One region of the Glaciecola sp. HA4-3 genome, then DNA from elsewhere that is predicted to be linked to it. Evidence: predicted binding sites of a transcription regulator. Region 1 holds the regulator's gene; the other holds the start of a gene.
What was found. Region 1 encodes LexA, which represses DNA repair genes until DNA is damaged. Its sites were predicted from a motif close to TACTGTATNNNNATACAGTA; they were not measured.
Positions count from the first base shown of each region.

Region 1 (3,435 bases):
CTTACCCGTTGGAATAACCAAAGGTCTATCCACTTCGAGCAAGTAATTAGCAGTTTTATCAAATTTATTGCGTATTTGTTCGGGCTGAGTTGCCAAGACCGAAAAGAAATCAATATCATTATCACGATATTCGTAGTGCCATTTCCATTGCGAGCCTGTGACTAAGATGGTGATATCAGCCTCGGACACATCTTCCATTTCTATCAAGGTATTCGCTGCTGGTACTGCCATAAAGATAAGAATTAAGAACGGAACGACCGTCCACGCAATCTCAACCGAAACATTTTCATGAAAATTTGCTGGTTTAGCGCCTTTTGACTTACGGTGGACAACCATTGAATAAAACATGACGCCAAATACCACAACGGCAATGACAACGCATATCCAAAACATCAACATATGAAGTCCAAAGACTTCATTACTAATGTCTGAAACGCCAGGGCGTAAATTTAAGTCAGATCTGCCTGTATATGATGGGTCTGCAGCAAATGCCGAAAACCCAAGCAACAAGAAAAGTGGACTTAGGATGAGGTTCCGAAATTTCACAGTGTGCTCCTATCTATGCCTGTAGTATCGATGCAGTAAATTTGTGCAAAAGTTGAGTGAAAACTAGACATAGGTTTAATAATTCGTAATAGGTTTGTTGTATTTTTGTAAATTACCCGCTAATAATCGGGCACTTGAAACAAATAGTCTAGTGTTTTTTATATAAATTTCTGGTTTATTACTCGAAAAATATTGCCGATGGTACGATTGATGTACAAAATTGGGAGATTAAAACAAAAAAAACGAGCTATTAGCTCGTTTTTTCATGAATAACAATTTGTTTACAAACTACAAGTCGCCGTGGTCTCGAATAACGCCAACTGCTAACCCTTCAATCGTAAAAAACTGAGATGCTAAGTCAACTTTTATTGGATTAAAATCTTCATTTTCAGCGTGAAGTAGAATTTCACTTCCTTTGCGTTCAAAGCGCTTAACCGTGACATCTTCGTCAACACGCGCAACGACCACCTGTCCGTTGTTTACTTGGTCTGTTTTATGAACAGCGAGTAAGTCACCGTCCATAATACCGATATCTTTCATACTAGCGCCTTTTACTCTGAGTAAAAAGTCGGCGCGTGGATGGAACATGGCGGGATCACATTTAAATCTATTCTCGATATGTTCGGTTGCTAAAATAGGTTCACCCGCTGCCACTTGGCCAATCAAAGGAAGACCATCTTCAAGCTCATCCTCTAAATCAACGTTCAACCTTATACCACGAGAAGTTCCTAGTAATATTTCTATCATTCCTTTTTTTGCTAGCGCCTTTAAATGTTCTTCAGCGGCATTTGCTGATTTAAAGCCTAAGGTGCGAGCTATTTCAGCCCGTGTAGGTGGCATACCAGTATCAAGGATGCTATTTTTGATGAGGTTTAGGACTTCTTGTTGCCTAGGAGTTAGTGGACGCATAAACAGCCTGTTTTTCTATACAGTTATTTTGAGTATATCCTTTAAAAATCAATAAGCAAGCACTTTTTAATTAGGGTCGATCATGACTTGTAACAAATAAGCTCAACTAATTATGACATTTGAGTGCTACCAACGAGTCGGTTCATGTTAATATGCTTTGGTATAGTTTTTACCAAAGTATGATTAAAGAGGTAAGATGAATAGACTAGGTAATATTATTAGACGATTATTGTCGGCGCCTATCAGTGCATTTGTTTCTGTCAAAACGGTCCCTGCGGATGTTGAAAAAGAGCTTGGCATTGATTCTACAAAACCTATTGTCTATCTACTTCAAAGTTCATCGTTTACAGATACCATTGCACTGATAAAGTCAACAAAGGCCGCTGGCCTTCCCTCGCCAACCAATAAGCTCAAACTTGATGGTAAAACACATAAACGTTATTACTCGCTTACCCACCCAAGAGGCTTTTTTAGCGATAAAGCCAAAGCAACCACGATTGAAGACAATTTCACAGAAATGTTTCATTTACATCGTGAAAATGAAGAGTTGGACGCACAAGTAGTGCCTGTTTTTATCACGTGGGGCCGAAGTGCAGGTAAAGAAAAGTCTGGTTTTGCACAGTTAATTGCCTCAAAGGCATCACCAAGTTGGCTCCGTAAAGCCTTCATAGTGCTATGGTTTGGTCGAGATAATTTTGTCAGTTATTCAAAGCCAGTTTCCACTCGGCAAATGGCCAACTTAAAGGGTTCCGATCAACAAATCGCGCAAAAATTAATTCGCGTGGCTCGCACTCATTTTCAGCGAAAAAGACAAACCTTAAGTGGGCCAACTTTACTTGAGCGAGAAACCCTATATAACTCGGTACTTGGTGCAACAAGCGTTAAATTAGCGATAGAGAACGAAACTAGTAGTAAAAAGATTAGTGCGCATGCTGCCAAGAAAAAAGCCAAGTTTTATGTTGATGAAATATCTGCAGATTATCGTGAAGGCTTAATACGTATTGGGGAAAGAATTCTTCGTCGAGTGTGGAACAAGATCTACGATGGTATTGAAATACATAATGCTAAACGAGTAAGAGAGCTTGCCGCGAATGGCCATGAAATCATTTACGTGCCTTGTCATCGAAGCCACATGGATTATCTTTTACTCACTTACGTGATTTATCATGAAGGGCTAGTTACCCCTCATATTGCGGCAGGTATTAACTTAAACTTTTGGCCTGCAGGCCCTATCTTTAGGCGGTGTGGTGCATTTTTCTTAAGACGCAGCTTTGCAGGAAACAAACTATATAGCGCAATATTCAGAGAGTATCTTGAACTACTGTTTAATAAAGGGTACTCGGTTAAGTATTTCCCTGAGGGAGGGCGTAGTCGAACTGGTCGATTGTTACCGCCTAAAACGGGCATGCTTGCAATGACTTTACAAGCCTTGACAAAAGGTATTAATCGCCCTGTATCAATCGTACCCGTTTATCTTGGATATGAGCATGTGATGGAGGTGAAAAGTTATCAAAAAGAGTTGAAAGGAAAAGGGAAAAAGAAAGAATCACCCACCCAAGTATTTTCAGCCATCAGAAAGCTCAAGAATTACGGCCATGCTTTTGTCAATTTTGGCGAGCCTATTAATTTGCATGGCTTCTTAGATCAGCAAGTACCAGATTGGCGAGAAACCACGCCAGATGATGACAAAAAACCAAAATGGTTAACGCCGACTGTCAACAGCTTGGCAAATAACATCATGACGCGTATTAACCACAGCGGTGCCCTAAATGGTACTGCTTTGTTAGCTTTCAGCTTACTGTCATCTAAGACACATATCATGAGCAAAAAAGAGTTGGTCGCTTCAGTTCATGATTTTATTCATTTATTTGCTAATAATCCTTATTCAAAAGACGCAACATACCCTAAAGAAGATGCTTTAGAAATTGTCGATAGAACGCTTGCATTAAATCGTTTTGTACAATTTAAAGACAGCTATGG
Region 1 covers NZ_CM146340.1:31,279-34,713, reverse strand. Annotated here, with positions in the region: partial or broken gene coxB (cytochrome c oxidase subunit II) at 1-510, opposite strand, end outside; gene lexA (transcriptional repressor LexA) at 835-1,455, opposite strand; gene plsB (glycerol-3-phosphate 1-O-acyltransferase PlsB) at 1,652-3,435, shown strand, end outside.

Region 2 (3,435 bases), 820 kb from region 1:
GGCGCTTGGTTATTTCGATTTTGTCACTGCATGGTTTGTGTATGTAACGTTGCAACATACGCGAACCCATACTCGTAACGGTTTTATCAATAGTGGCAAATAAAGTATGCTCACGGCCGCCTGATAAATTATAAGTAAGTTCTAGATTTTGTTGTGTGGCGGCGTCCATCCCTAATGTATCTGTTACGGCATCTTGAGAAATTTTAGTAATATGAAATAAAGATGATTTTTGTGTTTCTTTTATATATTGCAAAGCGCAACCAGCGCTTTGAATTCCCACACTTTGACTATTAACACCAAACCCATCTAAACTTTTTGTACCAAAGTGTTCGTTTAACTTTGAAAGTGATGTTTGGTGATCAAAATCCCATAAAGGTCGTTTGCGCTTGCTGCCTATTTGCTTAAGCGCGTGCACAAATGTAAATCCTTCAGGATAAAGTACTTCAGTGGGTTTTGTGCTGGCTAGATAGGCAATCAATGCACTTTCAGTTCTACAATCAAAAATGGTAAATCGACCGGATGCTAGCTCGATATTAGCAATGCCGAAGGTGTCCTTTCGTTTAAAAATCGCACATAAAATTGATTCGCTTTGTTCGTCCAACAACGCTTCATCGGTAATCGTACCAGGCGTCAATGTGCGCATGACTTTTCTTTCTACCGGACCTTTAGAAGTAGCGGGGTCACCAACTTGTTCACATATCGCCACCGAAACGCCCATTTTTACAAGCTTAGCTAAGTAATTCTCTGCAGCGTGGTATGGCACACCTGCCATGGGAATAGGCTCACCACCAGATTTACCTCTTGCGGTGAGTGATATGTTCAGTAGCTCAGCCGCCTGTTTTGCATCGTCAAAAAACAACTCATAAAAATCGCCCATTCTATAAAATAGTAAGGTGTCTTGATGCTCAGCTTTGATTTTTAAATACTGTTGCATCATCGGGGTGTTTTGAGGCTTTTGTGGCATATTTTTTATGGGCCTTTAGCACTTGGGTTTTTATATTTATACAGGTATTCTAGGGCAAAAATAACGAACTAAAAAGCCTAAGCATTGATTAACTTATCAGAACATGAAAAAACTCGCCTTGCATCTGAATTGGGGCAAAACCTTTTAGTCAAAAAAGCAAGCGTAACAACTGCTGAGTCTTGCACCGGTGGTGGTGTGTCACATGCTATTACTGATATAGCAGGTAGTTCAGCTTGGTTTAATCAAGCTTATGTAACGTATTCAAATGATGCTAAACAGCGATTAGTAAATGTACAAAGTAGTACGCTAGATGCGCATGGTGCGGTCTCAAAGGAAGTTGTCAATGAAATGGCAGTTGGCGCAATGCTAGCCGCTGATGCGGATTATGCCGTCGCAATTAGTGGTATTGCTGGACCAGGTGGTGGTAGTCACGATAAACCAATTGGTTTAGTCTGGTTTGGGATATCGTCTTTGATGATACTGCCGCAGTCTAATGAACATATTTATTGTTTTAGCCGTGTTTTTTCTGGCAACAGAGCACAAATAAGAAATCAGGCCGTGATGGTAGCGCTTGAAAATCTAGTGCTTAGTACAGCTGTATAATGTTTAATTCTACGTACTATACGTCTGTTCATGTATGGGCATGCTAGATTGATATTACTTTTGGTTAGTTTCAAAAACTCCTAACGCAAAGTCTCACTACACTGAGTATTTTGCCCTACAAAAACAAAAGCTTATAAAAAACTTTAAGATTTAACTTGAAACTGTATGACTATACAGTATACTTGCGATATAAATGATTACATGCCTGTTTGGGTATGCATTATGATTAGACGCTCAAACATGTTAATAGTTAATCAAATCAGTATCTTGCTGTATTAAATATAATGAATAAGTCAATGCCATTTAGGCTAGCTAAATAAAGGATGTCTATTGTGAAAGATAATAAAAATCAAGCGCTAAACGCTGCCTTGTCTCAAATTGAAAAGCAGTTTGGTAAAGGTTCAATCATGAAGCTTGGCGAAAACAGAACGATGGATGTTGAAACCGTATCTACAGGTTCATTAGGTTTGGATATTGCCCTAGGTGCTGGTGGCCTTCCAATGGGCAGAATTGTCGAGATTTATGGTCCGGAATCATCTGGTAAAACAACCTTAACACTTGAAGTAATCGCAGCAGCACAGCGTGAAGGCAAGACTTGTGCTTTCGTCGATGCAGAACACGCACTTGACCCAATCTATGCCGAAAAATTGGGTGTAGATATTAATGAGCTGTTAGTGTCTCAACCCGATACAGGTGAACAGGCGCTAGAAATTTGCGATATGCTAACAAGATCAGGCGCTGTTGATGTAATAGTGGTGGATTCAGTCGCCGCCTTGACGCCAAAGGCAGAGATTGAAGGGGACATTGGGGATAGCCACGTTGGTTTGGCTGCTCGTATGATGTCACAAAGTATGCGTAAGCTTACTGGTAATTTGAAGCGTAGTAATACGATGATGATTTTTATCAACCAAATTCGTATGAAAATTGGTGTGATGTTCGGTAACCCAGAGACAACAACCGGTGGTAACGCATTGAAATTTTATGCGTCTGTGCGATTGGATATACGCCGTATTGGTGCCATTAAAGACGGTGACGAGGTTGTGGGTAACGAGACACGAGTTAAAGTCGTTAAAAATAAAATTGCGCCTCCATTTAAGCAAACTGAATTCCAAATTTTATATGGCCAAGGTATTAGCAAAGAAGCGGAGCTGATTGATTTAGGTGTCAAGCAAAAATATATCGAAAAAGCGGGTGCTTGGTATAGCTGCAATGGCGATAGAATTGGTCAAGGTAAAGCGAATGTTGTTAAATATTTGAAAGAAAATACTGCGCTTGCTAACGAGCTTGAGCAAAAGATAAGAGCTGATTTATTGTTAAGTAAAAGCTCAGCTGAGACCGAAACAGCAGAAAGCGAAACTGAATAGTTGTAGACCCTGCGCCTACTTTGCCCAAATAATTTATTGTTTGGGCTTTTTTATTTTTAGAATAAGATTTATGTCGCTCAAGACTTACACCACTTAAGCTTAGTGATACTAAAAGGTCATATCTAATCAATTTTGCATACCCTACACTGGTTTAATTACAAAACACCCTTTGCTAAGAAAGGGTATTTTTATTAAATAGTATTAAGGTGTATCGATATGCGTTTGTCACATTGTCATAATTTTCATGATTTTCGTACCCTAGCTAAAAAACGTCTACTATAGGTCCTATTTTTAATTACATTGATGGTGGCGCTGACGATGAAGTGACGATGCGCCGCAATGCATCCGCATTTGATCATTGCGATTTGTTACCAAACGTATTAACAGGCGTAAAAGACGTAGATTTATCAGTCACGGTAATGGGTCAAAAGCTCGATATGCCAGTTTATTGTTCCCCAACTGCTTTACAAAGACTTTTTCATCATCAAGGCGAAAGAGCTGTTG
Region 2 covers NZ_CM146340.1:853,756-857,190, forward strand. Annotated here, with positions in the region: gene mutS (DNA mismatch repair protein MutS) at 1-964, opposite strand, end outside; gene ACZ1G6_RS03990 (nicotinamide-nucleotide amidohydrolase family protein) at 1,052-1,567, shown strand; gene recA (recombinase RecA) at 1,900-2,931, shown strand; gene ACZ1G6_RS04000 (alpha-hydroxy acid oxidase) at 3,261-3,435, shown strand, end outside.
Region 2: a site for LexA is predicted at 1,727-1,746, ahead of recA (recombinase RecA). Genes of this name have one in related genera too.